Regions from separate parts of the Caproiciproducens puteiluti genome, predicted to be linked through region 2. Evidence: predicted binding sites of a transcription regulator. Region 2 holds the regulator's gene; the other holds the start of a gene.
The links. The regulator LexA, encoded in region 2, represses DNA repair genes until DNA is damaged. The targets are predictions, from matches to a motif close to CNAACANNTGTTNG.

Region 1 (8,026 bases), 1.2 Mb from region 2:
GCGCCGGGTGCTCGTCGGGGGAAGAAGCGTATACCGCCATCATGACGATGATGGATTATTTTGGGCTGAAAAGGGCCGGCTGGGATTTCCGGATTCTGGCGACGGACATTTCCCTGAAAGCCATGGAAGCGGCGAAACACGGACTGTACGGAACGGAATCCCTGAAGGATATTCCAAAGACATGGGAACAAAGGTATTTTATCAAACGGGGCGAAAATCTTTTTGAATTGAAGGAAGAAGTCAGAAATCAGGTCTTTTTTAAACGGCTGAATTTGATGGAACCGTTTTCGTTCCAGCAGCCGTTTGATTTGATTTTCTGCAGAAATGTCATGATCTATTTTGACCAGCCGACCAAAAATGCGCTGATTAACAAGTTTTACGACGTGTTGAAGCCGGGCGGTTATCTTTTTATCGGACATTCCGAGACTGTGCAGAGAGATACCTCGAAATTTTTATATATTGAACCGTCAGTTTATCAGAAAGGATCAGTATCAATATGCCGATGAATCGAAGAATCCGGGTCCTCATTGTAGACGATTCTCTCTTTTTCAGAACAGCGCTGCAGAAAGCGCTGCTGAGCGACGCGAATATTGAAATCATCGGGAGCGCATCCAATGTGGCCGAAGCGGAGAAAAAAATCATGGACCTGTCTCCGGACGTCGTGACCATGGATGTGGAAATGCCGGATATGAAGGGGACGGATTTTCTGAAAAAACTGATTCCCGTCCATCCGGTTCCGGTGGTTCTGGTCAGTTCGCTCGATATTGGAATTTTTGAGGCTTTAAGTGCGGGAGCAGTTGATTTTGTGTTAAAGCCGAACCTGCGCGACAGCAACGACTTTTCTATTTTCTGTCAGGAGCTGTGCGTCAAAATCAAAATCGCTTCTTCCGCAAAGGTGAAACACACACCCTCCCTTGCGTTGATCGCTTCCCTCCCGCTCGTTCTGTCAGGCAAGGACCCGGCGGAACATATTATCGCCATCGGAGCCTCCACGGGCGGCACAGAGGCTACCGCCGAAATTCTGCAGCAGCTTCCCGCCGATATACCGGCGATTCTGGTGGTGCAGCATATGCCGGCGGGTTTTACCAAAATGTATGCGGACCGGCTGAACAAAATCTGCAAATTTACGGTCAAGGAGGCAAGTGACGGGGACCGGGTCGTACAGGGTCAGGCGCTGATTGCCGCCGGGGACAGGCATATGACCCTGGAGAAGGATTTTAAGGGCTATTATGTAAAGTGCGCCGCAGGGGAAAAAGTCAGCGGTCATTGCCCGTCGGTGGACGTCCTGTTCCGCTCGGTGGCCCGAACGGCCGGTAAGGACGCCATGGGCATTATCCTGACCGGTATGGGCAAGGACGGAGCGAACGGGCTTTTGGAAATGCGGCAGAAGGGCTCCTATACCATCGGACAGGATAAACAGTCCTCCGTTGTCTACGGAATGCCGATGGTGGCGTTTGAGATCGGCGCGGTTGAAAAACAGGCGCCTTGTTCCTCCATTGCAAGGTTAATCATCCAAAAATTAAATAAATAATATTTATAATGAAAATATTTGTCTAAATTGATTAAATTTTACAAAATATTGTCGATATAGAATAGGGAAAAGCATTCTTTGATTGTGGTTGTGTGTGAGAATGCGTTACTTTTCGTGCTTGAGCTGTAGCGAAAAGCACTCCAGAAAAAGCACTTCAGAAGGGTACGTGGTATTAAGTGAAAAAAGAAAGAAAAAAGAAGATCAAGGTAAGAAAGAAGACCAGCTTGAAAAAGACTCTTCTTCTCGGAATGGTAGGTCTGGCGGTTGCAATCAGCATCGTTTGCGGCGTGACAAACGTTTTTTTGCTTTACTCTAATTCCAGCAGCAATATGGTTTCCCTGATCAACACCAATTCAGTTGCTTATAATCAGGCCGTGCAGCAGGCGATCAATATGTATAAGCTGAGGGCGGAATCCATCGCCATTAATCAGCAGATCACGGATGAGACGCTGCCTGTTTCTTCCAGAAAAGCAGTGCTGCAGACGCTTTGCCAGCGGTATAATTTCATAGAAGTCGGTCTTGCGGATTCCAGCGGAAGGACGCTGGATGGCACCGACATCAGTGACAGCGACTATTTTCAGACAGCACAGCAAACAGGGACTACCTACGTTTCCAGTCCAGTGGTCAGAAAGACCGATTCCAATGTTGTGCTGTATGTTGCAGCTAAAGTGAACAACGGAAGCAATCGCGGCGACATCGTTTACGCGGCTTTGGGCAGCGACACTTTCAGCCAGATGCTCGACAATATTTCCGTCGGTAAATCCGGATACGGGTTTATCGTTGATAAATCGGGTACGATCGTTGCCCATAAGGACAGAAAAAATGTTCTTGAATTCGTCAATTATATCAATAAGGCGAAAGAAGACGGTTCCTACGCGGGTGCCGCGTCTGTCGTAAAGAATATGACTTCAGGAAAAACGGGAAGCGCGACCATTACGTTAAACGGCACCAAGCAGTTGATAGGGTATGCTCCGATTAGCGGTACGGACGGCTGGTCCATGGCGGTCAGCGCGGATTCCAATGAGATGATGAGCGGATGCTATACCGCGGTCGCCATCACCGTCGGCTTAATGCTTCTTTTCATTTTGCTGTCTATTTTGGTTGCCTTCAGAATCGCCGGACCCATCGCCAAGCCGGTCGAAAGCCTTGTGCAGCGTATCGAGAAACTATCGGAAGGCGATCTCCACTCCGAAGTGCCTGTGATTCAAAGCAGGAATGAAATCGGCACTCTTGCAGAGACCTTTTCCAGTACGATTGATACACTGACCAGCTACATAGGAGAGATTGCCGTCGTTCTGGACAGCCTGTCCATGGGCGACTGTACGATTGAAGTAACAGAGGACTATAAGGGCGATTTTGTATCGATCAAAACGTCCCTGAACACCATTATCGACAACCTGAATAATGTCTTTTCCGGTATCAACGGATCGGCAGATCAGGTGGCGAACGGTGCAGGCCAGGTTTCCTCCGCCTCGCAGGCGCTTTCACAGGGCGCTACGGAGCAGGCGAGTTCCATTGAGCAGCTTTCGGCTTCCATTACGGAAATTGCGGACGAGGTCAATAAGAATGCCAGCAATTCCCGTTTGGCGAGTCAGCTGTCGTTGGAGGCGTCCAGCGAAGTAGAGGTCGGGAACGAGCATATGCAGCAGATGGTGGAAGCCATGGCGCAGATCAGTGGAACTTCCCAGGAGATCGGCAAAATTATTAAGACGATTGAGGATATCGCCTTCCAGACCAATATTCTCGCGCTCAACGCCGCGGTGGAAGCGGCACGTGCCGGCGCGGCGGGGAAAGGCTTTGCCGTTGTCGCGGATGAGGTCCGCAATCTTGCGAGCAAGAGTGCGGAAGCCGCGAAAAATACCACAGACCTGATTGAAAGCTCGATCAGAGCGGTAGAAAACGGTACAAAGATCGCGGATGAGACCGCCAAGTCTCTCAATAAAATTATTGAAAGCACGAGAAAGACCACGGACCTGATCGGAGAAATTTCAAAGTCCTCGGATGGTCAGGCTTCTTCCATCAATCAGGTTACGATGGGTGTCGATCAGATTTCCGCCGTGGTACAGACCAACTCCGCCACTGCGGAGGAAAGCGCGGCGACCAGCGAGGAACTGAGCGCACAGGCGCAGCAGCTCAAAGAATCCCTCGCGTTCCTGAAGCTGAGGGATACCGCTGACAGCGTCCCGGACGAAATGGGAGGCACGGCTTCCTCGTTTGATGCCGGGTCCGTTTCCGAAAGCGGTCAGAGCAGTAAGTATTAAATTCCAATATTATAAAATCCCTGCAGCCGGTTCAAACTCGGCTGCAGGGATTTTTTCATGGGGTCAGAGTTCTTTTGTCCAGTATTTTCGGTCAAGGCTGCGGTACTGTACCGCTTCGGCGACATGCCGCGGCTCGATTTCTTCGCTTTGATCCAGGTCCGCAATCGTGCGGGAAACCTTCAGAATCCGGTCATAGGCCCTTGCCGAAAGTCCGAGCTTTTCAAACGCTTTTTTCAGCAGCTCCCGTCCCGGCTCGCTCAGCCGGCATACCTCCTGGAGCATATCCGGCGTGATTCTCGCGTTGCAGGTAACGGGCGTGCCTTTGAAACGCTCATTTTGCAGCTTTCTGGCGCTGTTTACGCGCTCTTTAATCATCGCGGAGCTTTCGGCTTTTTCCTGAGAGCTGATTTCGTCAAACTCCACCGGCGGGACCTCTATGTGCAGGTCCAGCCTGTCCAGCAGCGGGCCGGAAACTCTGGAAAGATAGCGGGAGACCGCGCCGGAGGAACAGGTGCACGCCTTGGTCGGATGCCCGAAGTAACCGCAGGGGCACGGATTCATGGCGGCTACCAGCATCACGGCGCTGGGGTAGGAGATGGTTCCGTTGACGCGGGAAATCGTCACTTTGCCGTCCTCAATCGGCTGGCGCAGGACCTCCATCGCTCCGCGGGAAAATTCGGGCAGCTCGTCCAGAAACAGCACCCCGTTGTGCGCCAGGGAAATTTCTCCGGGGTGCGGAACATTTCCACCGCCGGACAGACCCGCGGGCGATACCGTGTGGTGGGGCGAACGGAACGGGCGGGAGGTGATCAGGGAAATTCCGTCCGGAAGGGTACCCGCAATGGAGTGGATTTTGGTGGTTTCAATGGTTTCTTCAAACGCCATGTCGGGAAGAATGGATGGAATCCGTTTCGCGAGCATGCTCTTGCCGGAGCCCGGAGGACCGATCAGGAGAACGTTATGCCCGCCCGCCGCGGCAATTTCCAGCGCGCGTTTCGCCTCGTTCTGCCCCCGCACCTCTGAAAAGTCCGGCAAAGGAGGCTGATTTTGCCGCGATGCCGGTACTTCCGAGGCGGGGAGAATTTCTTCCCCTCCGGCAAAATGCTTCATCAGCGTCGTCAGGTCCCTGACAGGGTAAACGGAGATTCCCTCCACGACCACGCCTTCGGCGGAATTCGCTTCCGGCACATAAAGCTTTTGAAACCCCGCCTCCTTTGCCCTGATCGCCATGGGAAGTACGCCTTTTACGGGACGTACCTCTCCCGTAAGCGACAGCTCGCCGATAAACACGCTGTCCTCCACTCCGGCGTCAAGCTGGCCGCTTGCCTTCATCAGCGCGACAAAGAGGGGCAGGTCGTAAATCGGTCCCTCCTTGCGCTTGTCGGCTGGACCAAGATTTACTGTTATTTTATGTACGGGAAATTGAAACCCGCAGTTTTTCATTGCGGAGCGCACTCTGTCCCGGGATTCTCTCACTGACGCATCCGGCAGTCCGACCACGTCAAAACCGGGCAGGCCGACACTGATGTCGGCTTCGACAGCCACGGTAAAGGAGTCCAGACCATACAGCCCCATGCTGTAGGAACGTGATACCATCCCCATTCCTCCCTTTATTCTTTTAAAATGATTATACTCCTGTCGAATTCTGTTGGCAATTCCTGACTTGGAATAAAATGGCCGCTTTACAGAATCCGTTCCTCGGTATATAATAATATCAAACGTTTGTTCTGTGAAACTGTCGACAAAATCGACTGCAAAATTTGGGGATCATCTTGGTTCCTGTGTTGGCTGCGCCTTGACATCATTTCCAGGCGCATGACAGGTTTTTCGATACTCTGTGTTCTATTGATTCTACAATTAAAATAAGCGGATTTCCCAATACCTATTTAAGATAGGGCTGGGGATACTGAAAAACGGTATGCGGAGGAATAGGTTGTGGAGCGGGTTATCTTACACTGTGATCTGAATAATTTTTTCGCTTCTGTGGAATGCAGGGACCATCCCGAACTCTGCGGAAAATCCGTCGCGGTCTGCGGCAGTGTGGAGGACCGCCACGGGATCGTGCTGGCTAAAAACGAGCGCGCCAAAGGCTTCGGCGTGAAAACGGCGGAGCCCGTCTGGCAGGCGAAGAAAAAATGCCCGGACCTGCTGGTTGTTCCACCTCATTTTGACCGGTATCTGTATTTCTCCGATCTGGTAAAGCAGATTTATCTCAGCTATACGAATCAGGTGGAGGCTTTCAGCATCGACGAATGCTGGCTGGATGTTACCGGAAGCACCCGGCTGTTCGGAGACGGGCCGGAGATAGCGGATCAGATACGGGACCGTACAAAATCGGAGCTGGGGCTGGGCGTTTCCATCGGGGTCAGCTTCAACAAAATTTTTGCGAAGCTCGGCAGCGATATGAAAAAGCCGGACGCCACTACCGTGATTACCCGAGAAAATTTCAGGGAAAGGGTATGGCCCCTTCCGACGGATTCCCTTCTGGGAGTGGGCAGGGTGACCGCCCGACGTCTGAATTCACTGGGAATTAAAACGATCGGCGACCTGGCGCGCACCGATTCCAAATATATCGTTTCCTCCTTCGGAAAAATAGGATACGATATGTGGAGGAACGCGAACGGGCTGGATGATTCCGGAGTATGCTCAAGCGAGGTTTCCTCCGCGCCGAAAAGCATTGGCAACAGCATCACCTGCGTTCATGATCTCTTCGACTTCGATGAGGTCTGGCCGGTACTGCTGTATCTTGCCGAAAAGATCTCTTTCCGCATGAGGGACGCCGGGGTGATCGCTTCGGGCCTTCAGCTTTCCATCAAGGATAACCGCCTGCATGTTTCGCAGCATCAGATGCAGCTGGAGGTTCCCACCCGGCTGACGATGGACCTGGCTCGGGCGGCGAAAGAGCTGTTTCAGAAGGGCTACGAATGGCCCTGTCCCGTGCGGGCGCTGGGCATCAGCGGCTTCGGCCTCTTGCCGGAGTCGGAAATGCAGCAGACATCCCTGTTTCACAGTATCCTGTGCGATGAAAAAATGGAACAGCTGGAAAGCCGTATGGAACATGTCAGAAACAAATACGGAAAAGCCTCCGTTAAGCGCGCCGTGCTGATGGAAAAGCTTCCGCTTCCAACGGGGGGCGGGGAAAAGCGTTGATTAAGATTTTTCTGGATGTTTTACAATTCTTATGATATAATGAAAATGTTCCTTTATCAGGCCTTGTTTGTAAATAAAAAATCGATGGATTTTCGGATGCAAAGCGTCTATCCGCCTATGTCACCCACGGCTACGGCCATTCAATACGGTTTTCTGCACACTTCGCTTTGAGGCCCTCTGAGGGAACCTCCGGGCAAAACACGTTTGCAGGCGCAGCTGCCGTATGCCGGGTGCTTTTGATGCGGTCAGATGATTTTAGCCGATCGGGATTTTTGCTTTACAAACAGGGCTTGATCTATGTAAATCAAAAATCTTGCGGAGGTCAAATCAGACATTGTCCGACAAAATAGGTATTTTTATAAAATTTAACTAAATAAAACAAATATTTAGCTTCAAAAGCAAAATATTTGTTGACTTAATAGACACAATGAGGTATGATAGATGCAGAATTCAAGTTTAATGTGAGCCATGAGGTGTTGGGCTTGGTTGATAACAACCATTTTAATAAAATGGCAGATTATACCGACAGTCAGCTTGCCTGCCTTGTGAACAGCGGAAATTCGGATGCTTTTGTGGAACTTACCGCACGTTATATGTCGCTGATCAGGGTCAAGGCGGCGCCGTTTCGCTGTGCGATGCTGGAAGCCGACGATCTGTGCCAGGAAGGACTTTTGGGCCTTTTAAATGCGGCGCGTACTTATGACTCAGCCGGGAAGGCCGGTTTTAAAACATATGCCGGCGTTTGCATTAATAACCGGATTATTATGGCTTACCGCACGGCGGCCAGCCGCAAAAATCTTCCGCTGAATAATTTTGTTTCTCTCAGCGACGACGGTTCGCACATGGATATGACAGATTGCGCCTCGGATCCTGAAGCATTGTTGATGGACAGCGAAAGCTACGCGGCCATGCAGCTGCGGATGAAACAGTTGCTTTCAAAGCTGGAACAGCAGGTGCTGACGCTTTATTTGGGCGGCTGCAGTTATCACGATATTTCGGTGAAACTCGGCGTTTCCTCAAAGGCAGTCGATAATGCTCTGCAGCGGGTTCGGCTGAAATTAAAACAGTTGCTTTAGTTTAGTAT
Region 2 (8,026 bases):
TATCCTGCACCCCGCTGTAATTCGTGACAAGACAAGTAGGATCGTTTTCATACAGTTCATCGTAAATCTGCCTCATTGTGCGGACGTCGTCTTCCGTATATCCCTGCGCGCCCGGCGCAGTGTCAAGCATGGCGTGCATCAGCCTGTCCGTTCCGTTCCCGACGAGATACTTGTATTTTTCCACCTCAATCGGCCTGTATCCGCACCGCTCCATCGCGGTGTTGGCAAAATTGGCAATGGAAGCGAGCGTATTGGCCAGCGTTCCGTCCAAATCAAAAATACATGCCTTATACAAACAATCACCCTGCAATTCAAAATAACAAATGTATTTATAATAATAAACATTTTTGTAACAATTTGCAAGTCCTTTCTGCCCCTTACAGCCGTTCAGTACCGAAACAAGGGCGGCAAACATAGAAAAAGGGCGCCGGAGTGTAATCCCCGGCGCCCGGCTATGTACTAATTCTGGACTGCCAGTTTAACAGTCTGCTGTTTTTTTCCCGATGGACAAATATTATAAATCGTTCCGTCTTTTGCCACCATTGAGATCGGAATTTTGGGCAAAAGCTTGTGGATCATTTCTACAAATCCGTTGACCGGTGCCTCCGCCATTCCCGTTACAACATGGATCGCACCGATTTGTTTTACAAACCCTACCGCGATCAAGGCCGCTTCGTCGTTAAAATAAACGGTCATTTCCGCCTGTGCGTCACGCGCCGTCTGACGCAGATATTCGAGCTCTTCACAGCTGGTCTCAAATCCCGCAGAGGTTGGTTGCACGCAGAGTACCTGTAAAGAAGAGGAACTCTCTTCGGCAATTTTTTTGCCGGCCCGAATCAGTCTGTCACAGTCACGCTGACCCGTAACGCATACGAGGGTTGTGTTCCTGTCTTTCAATACTGTGCCTCCCTTCCGAATTACGTATTTTCCAACCATACTCAGTATAGTTTGATTTTCTTGCCGTTGTGGTAACAGAAAGTGTATAAATCATTAACAAAGTGTTAAATAAAAATTCGACATTTTTTGTAGGATCCACCACTTTCGGTCTTATTATAGCACAGAAAGCCGGATTTCACAAATAAAAAAACGGAGATCACAAAAAAGCTGCAGAACCATTCATTCTGCAGCTGTGATTTTGCCCCTAATCGTTTACAGTGTCGGGGGCGAGTTATTTAATAATGGAAAGCGGGTCGATATATTTTCCACCCTTTTTCATTGATAAATGCAGATGAGATGCGTCGGCGCTTTCACACGGAACCGTTCCGACCGTTCCGACCTGCTGACCCTGTTTGACGGCCGCTCCCTTTTTGACGCTCGCCGCTGCCAAACCGCAGTAATAGGTTTCGTAATCTCCGTGCTGAATCACAGCCGTCAGCCCGTAAAGGTCGTCCGTATAGACATTCTTTACCGTGCCGTTCGCGACCGCCTTGACGGCGGTTCCTTCCTTAGCGGAAAAGTCGGTGCCGTTGTGCACACGCCAGTCCTTCATCGTATTTGAGAAAATGGGATTTTCTCCGCTGAATTTCAGCGTGACGTTTTTCTCGACCGGGCTGGCAAAGGTCAGAACGCTGGCTGCGGTCTGCTTGGCCGGTACGGCGGACGACGGCGGAGCAGACGGCGCCTGGGACGGAGCCTTAGACGGCTCTTCCTTTGCCGGTTCCGACTGGGCGGGCTCTTCTGCGGAAGAAGTTTCGTCTCCCGTATAGACCTTGATTCCGCTTACCGTTTCATTCGTATGCTGCACCTGTGCGCTGCTTGTCGCCCCTTCGTCGGGAGAAGCATAGTTGACCACGCTGTCGTAAGTGGTCCAAGCCGCAACACCAACCGCAATCAGGCACACGCCAAGCGCGATATAAAATCCCTTGGAGTTATTCTTTTGTGATTTGTTGTTTAGCAGATGTAAATTACTCATTCGTGCCACCTCCGAATATATTTTGGCCATAAATCAAACGTTATATTCGGGGGATAACATTTTTATCATAAAAATAAAAAAAGAAAAAAGACCTAATCCATTTCGACCAGGTCCTTTTTCATTAGCTTGAGGGGTATATTGAGGAGGGTAGAACATGTATCAAGTAATGGTGCGGCTCCATATCCTTGATTACGTCTATATTATATCGCATGGCGGGATTCAGTTGTTACATAGCTATGAATATCTTATGAATTTTTAATATTCCAAACATTTGTTTGATTTTTTTCAAAAATGTGCTATAATATTTGCAGAAGCCAAATACACGGGAGGGCTGCGGAATGTTAACCAAAAGCCAGCAAAAAGTATATGACTATTTAAAAAGCCGGGCCGAAAACGGGCTTCCGCCCACTGTGCGCGAAATCTGCAGCGCAACCGGGCTGAAGTCGACCTCCAGCGTACACGCTCACCTGAAAACGTTGGAACGCGCCGGGTATATCAGCCGTGACGCGGGCCTGAACCGCGCAATTCACCTTGCGGGGGAACAAAGCACCATACAGGTCCCCATCGTGGGAAAGGTCGCCGCCGGCCAGCCGATTCTGGCTGTCGAAGAGGTGGAGGGCTATGTCCCCTTCTCACCCGCCCGTCACAGCGATGAAGAATATTTTGCGCTGAATGTCCGAGGGGAAAGCATGAAGGACTCCGGGATTCTGAACGGCGATATTGTCGTCGCTCTGAAAACGCCGACCGCGCTCGACGGGGAAATCGTGGTTGCCCTGATCGAAGACGAGGCTACGGTGAAGCGTCTGTTCCGCGAAAAGGACAGGATCCGCCTTCAGCCGGAAAATCCGGATTACCAGCCGATCTACACGAAAGACGTTTTGATCCTCGGGAAAGTCGTCGCGGTGTTCCGGTATTATTAAATTTGATACGGTCAAAGGCGGGAAATTTTTACAATTTCCCGCCTTTGCTATTTGCGAACGAAAATTTTAAACAAAAAACCGTCAATCTATAATATCCACACAATTGTCCGTCCGCTTTACTCTGAACCAATAGTGGTAAAGCACATGGAAGCCTAATTTCTGATACAGGCTGATAGCCTTGTGATTTTCACAACTCACCTGTAAATATGCTTCCATTCCATTCGCAGCTTTACCGGCCTGTAAAATAGTCCTGCAAATACGCGTACCGAATCCCAATCGGCGATGGTTTTCATCCACCCGTATATCATACAATCCGATAGAACCGCCGTCGAGGACGCCCAAACCGCATCCAACCACCCTTTTATCTTGCCTAACCTTTACGCAAACAGTCCTGCCCGCAATCTTCCTTAAAATCTTTTTTTGGATGTTCTGCATGGCCTTATGGTGTATATCAGAAAAACAGACAGCCGCATTCAGCCATTCCTCATCTATTTTTTCTGATACCTCCACACCGTTCAAGCAATGTGCGTCAGAGTCCGGTGGTATCGCAGCGCTCATAAGGTCCACGCTTTTCGCTATGGAGAAACCTCGTTGTTCCAAGATTCCGTCCAAATCCCGTGTGTTTTCCGTCATTTTAAAGACCGCCGGCAAGCCTTTTGCAGCATATTTTTGTTCGCATAGCTTGATTTTATTTTCCAGATTGATTTCCGACGGATAAAGAGGGCAAATACAGTTCGCCCGATAACTAAACCCATCCGAAAAGCGTAAAACCCAACCGTCAAACAGTTCCGTCTGTAAAGCTGGAAAAGCATTAACAGTCAGTTCTTCAAATTTCCGAATCTGTGGATTCATAAAAACAATCGCCTTCATTCTCAAGCAGGACGGCCCTTACCGGAGAAGCCTCCGCTCCGCCCAGGCGGAGCGGCAGGGCGATCAGCCGGTAGTCGCCGGGCTCCGCCGCGGAGAGGTCCAGCCCCTCCAGAACCAGTACGCCCGCCCCCAGCAGCTCTTTGTGCGCGGGAAAGGAGTCGTCCTCTTCCGTTTCGATGCTGAGCGCATCCGTTCCCACGAGGGTAACGCCTGCGGCCGTCAGCGCGAAGGCGGCGCTTTGGGACAGGAATGCCTGCCCCTTGAACAGAATCATTTTCTGAGCATGCGGCACGATATTGTCAATATCGGAGCCGGTAATGATACCGCTTGCCTCTGCAACGGTACAGGGGCCTGTCAGCCGCGCCAAATCGAGCTGGTCGACCGTCTCGCCGTCCTCAATGAAATGGCGCGGTGCGTCAACGTGGGTGGCGCTGTGGCATCCCGTGTAAAAACCTGAAAGATTGCAGACGTCCCCCAGCTCCATCCGGCGCACGGGGTCCCGGTAAGGCTCCGGATCCCCCGGATAAACCGGTGCGGAAAAAAGCTCACGCGACACGTCGATGATCTTCATGTCTTACACCTCTTTTTCAGATGGAGGGTAATATTTTTGTGATAAGCTCCGCGGTTTTATGCGCGGAGGAAATAGCAAAAGCGGCAAAATCGATATTGGCCGCCTCATTGGCATTATCCGAGATGGCGCGGATGACCACGAAATCCACATGGTTTATGTAGCATACCTGCGCGATGCTCCCGCCTTCCATTTCGCACGCGGAAGCTTGAAAGTCCCGGGCGATTTCCCGCAGCTTTTCCCCGCTGCTGATAAACTGGTCCCCGGTGGCGATCACCCCGACATGCACGCCCTGACCGTAAATCTGCTTCGCGGTGGAAACCACCAGATCAACCAGCCTTGCGCTGGCGGGAACGGTGACGATATTCAGTCCGCTGATCAGGCCCTTTTCATCCCCAATAGCGGTGGTATCCATGTCGTGCTGCACCAGCCCGCTTGATACGACGATATCGCCGATATGGATGTTTGCGCCGATACCGCCCGCAACGCCGACATTGATAACCGCGCTGGGATGATAATTCAAAATCATGGTCTGCGTGCAGACCGCCGCCGCAACTTTTCCAACGCCGCATTTGGCAACAACACAGTCGATATTCTCTATTCTCCCGATATAGTAAACCACCGAACTGACTGTCTGCGTACTTTTATCCGTCATGACCGCGATTAAATTTTCCACTTCTACCGACATTGCCCCGATGATTCCAATCATACCCGCACCTCAACGCTTTCCTTAAACTTTAAGCCATACTGCATAGGGAATCTGTTCCCTTCATTTTTCTTATAAAGATAATACATCTTCCGGCTTCTCCAGGGCATATTCCGGAGAAATGCCCTCCGGAGCGCGGCAGCCCCACAAAGCCAAAGCAAAGTCCACACCCGCCCCGTGCGCGCATCTGCAGTCATAAGCGGAGTCCCCGATATACAGCACATTTTCCTTACTCGCACCGGACAGCTCCATATATCTGAGCATCGGCGCCGGATCGGGCTTGTGTCCGGATGAATCCTCCGCACAGAGAATGTGTTCAAAATAATGATCCAGCCCGAAAGAAGAAACAACCGTCGCGTACTCTTCCCTCGTCCGGGACGTAATAATGCCCATTTGAATCCCATTTTTTTTCAGCTGTAAAAGCGTTGAAGGGATTTCTTTGAATGGTTTTATGGAATAGGAAAACTCCAGTTCATATTCTCCCCATATGCGGAAAGCCTCTTCGAGCGGCTCAACCTTCATTCTGGCCAACGTGTCATGCCCTGGGATTCCAAGGGAAAACCGAAGCTCTTCCAGCGGATACATTTTCCCCTGTATGGTAAAAAGCATCTTCTGAAAGGATAAAAGCACCGCGTCCTCACTGTCAAGCAGCGTTCCGTCAACATCAAAAACGATATGAGTATATTTCATCAACCATAATACCTTTCTAAAATCATTTGATAGGTTCCAATCGCTTCCATGATTGTCACTACAGCAGAAATGTTTTTTCTGTTCTTTTTATCCTCATTATAGGGAAGCAGACCGGGTCTGTCAAGTTTTGTAAAGGCAGTATGATGATTTATAGTTAGCCTGAAAAGGCCGTCTTAACAGCAATTTTATTTCAGTTTGCAAGACAAAATAGGTTTCTCCCCCGCCTTCGACGGGGGAGAAACGCGAACATGTTGCGGAATCAACTGGAAATGCTGTTAAGATGTCTTTTAATTGTCGGCAAAGTTCTTTGACTTTCAGAATTTTTAAAAATTCCTTTGGAACTGCTGCACGGATTTTCCACAAAACCCCTTCCATCTGTTGAAAATGGAGCGGACTACAAATAGAAAAGCAATTCGCAGAATATGACTGCTCTTTCCTTCAAGAAGCCGCCCTCCTGGTTACGTTGCCATAAAAAATAGAAAATCACCCGTCTTGCGACAGGTGATTCCTTCGTCTCTCCAGGTTATGCTCGCCCCTTGATCCAAGGTCCAAAACAATCCGGCCTGCATTTTCCGACGCCCTGATTGAATCTTTCAGGATATACGGGTAAAACACAAAGACCACCAATCCTGCGACTGATGGTCTTCTCTGGCTCCCCAAGTTGGACTCGAACCAACGACCCTGCGGTTAACAGCCGCATGCTCTACCGGCTGAGCTATTGAGGAATATTTGTGTTGGCACCTTCCTATTGTCCCGGGCCGTTACCAGCCAAGTATCTTCGGCACCAGTGAGCTTAACTTCCGTGTTCGGGATGGGAACGGGTGGACCCTCACCGTCATCAGTACCAACTAAACTTATTGAATTGTAATTCTCCGACTCGGCGGAAACAAAAACGAATTGCTGCAGAACAGAAAATGGTGACCCGTGGGAGGACTTTGCAGTCGGCATATGCCTGCGACGATTACCTCAGACAGCCACTTCGAATCTCTGTCTTTGCTTTCCTGTGGAAGACCGGAGTTCGATTCTCCGACTCGGCGGAAACAAAACTGAATGCCATAGAACAGAAAATGGTGACCCGTGGGAGAATCGAACTCCCGTTATCGGCGTGAGAGGCCGGTGTCTTAACCGCTTGACCAACGGGCCATATCTTTCATACAGTCAGATGCAGAGGCCAGAGGCTCCAGCCCCCGTTCCGACTTCTTAATGGTGCACCATCAGGGACTCGAACCCGGGACACCCTGATTAAGAGTCAGGTGCTCTACCAACTGAGCTAATGGTGCATATGGCAGGTTGAGCCTGCACGCTCCGGATTTTCATCCGCTGCTCTTTGCATTTCACAGGTACATTTGTACACTGAAAACTGAATAAAGGGAAGGAAGCAGAAGTGAGAAATGAGGGTTGCCAAGAAAAATATGGTCAAGCCCTCGGCCTATTAGTACTGCCAAGCTGAATACGTTACCGTACTTACACACGCAGCCTATCAACCTTGTAGTCTTCAAGGGGCCTTACTAGCTTACGCTATGGGATATCTAATCTTGGAGTCGGCTTCACGCTTAGATGCTTTCAGCGTTTATCCGATCCGCACATAGTTGCCCAGCTGTGCCATTGGCATGACAACTGGTGCGCCAGCGGTGCGTCCATCCCGGTCCTCTCGTACTAAGGACAGCTCTCCTCAAATATCCTGCGCCCACGACAGATAGGGACCGAACTGTCTCACGACGTTCTGAACCCAGCTCGCGTACCACTTTAATCGGCGAACAGCCGAACCCTTGGGACCGAATACAGCCCCAGGATGTGATGAGCCGACATCGAGGTGCCAAACCTCCCCGTCGATGTGGACTCTTGGGGGAGATCAGCCTGTTATCCCCAGGGTAGCTTTTATCCGTTGAGCGACGGCAATTCCACTCTCATACCGCCGGATCACTAACTCCAACTTTCGTTACTGCTCGGGCCGTCACCCTCGCAGTTAGGCCAGCTTACGCGTTTACACTCAAAGGCACGGTTTCCGTCCGTGCTGAGCTGACCTTTGAGCGCCTCCGTTACTCTTTTGGAGGCGACCGCCCCAGTCAAACTGCCCGTCTAACAATGTCCCCCGGCCGGATTCACGGCCGCAGGTTAGAATTTCAGCAACTTAAGAGTGGTATCCCAACAGCGACTCCACAAAGGCTGGCGCCCTTGCTTCGCAGTCTCCCACCTATCCTGTACATAAATTACCGAAACCCAATATTAAACTGCAGTAAAGCTCCATGGGGTCTTTCCGTCTTGTCGCGGGTAACCGGCATCTTCACCGGTACTACAATTTCGCCGGGCGGGTAATTGAGACAGTGCCCAGATCGTTACACCATTCGTGCGGGTCGGAA

Region 1: dinB (DNA polymerase IV) is a predicted target of LexA. The motif match lies at 5,508-5,521, and genes of this name have one in related genera.

The regions. Positions count from the first base shown of each region.
Region 1 is NZ_CP194790.1:1,750,905-1,758,930, forward strand. It holds gene ACRQU7_RS08430 (CheR family methyltransferase) at 1-506, shown strand, start outside; gene ACRQU7_RS08435 (protein-glutamate methylesterase/protein-glutamine glutaminase) at 497-1,531, shown strand; gene ACRQU7_RS08440 (methyl-accepting chemotaxis protein) at 1,708-3,792, shown strand; gene ACRQU7_RS08445 (YifB family Mg chelatase-like AAA ATPase) at 3,856-5,388, opposite strand; gene dinB (DNA polymerase IV) at 5,728-6,942, shown strand; gene ACRQU7_RS08455 (sigma-70 family RNA polymerase sigma factor) at 7,425-8,018, shown strand.
Region 2 is NZ_CP194790.1:570,849-578,874, reverse strand. It holds gene ACRQU7_RS02865 (HAD family hydrolase) at 1-295, opposite strand, end outside; gene ACRQU7_RS02860 (hypothetical protein) at 460-897, opposite strand; gene ACRQU7_RS02855 (M23 family metallopeptidase) at 1,169-1,912, opposite strand; gene lexA (transcriptional repressor LexA) at 2,251-2,832, shown strand; gene ACRQU7_RS02845 (GNAT family N-acetyltransferase) at 2,914-3,684, opposite strand; gene ACRQU7_RS02840 (cyclase family protein) at 3,659-4,273, opposite strand; gene ACRQU7_RS02835 (5'-methylthioadenosine/adenosylhomocysteine nucleosidase) at 4,290-4,979, opposite strand; gene ACRQU7_RS02830 (HAD family hydrolase) at 5,049-5,666, opposite strand; tRNA gene ACRQU7_RS02825 (tRNA-Asn) at 6,316-6,391, opposite strand; rRNA gene rrf (5S ribosomal RNA) at 6,399-6,515, opposite strand; tRNA gene ACRQU7_RS02815 (tRNA-Glu) at 6,735-6,809, opposite strand; tRNA gene ACRQU7_RS02810 (tRNA-Lys) at 6,871-6,946, opposite strand; rRNA gene ACRQU7_RS02805 (23S ribosomal RNA) at 7,079-8,026, opposite strand, start outside.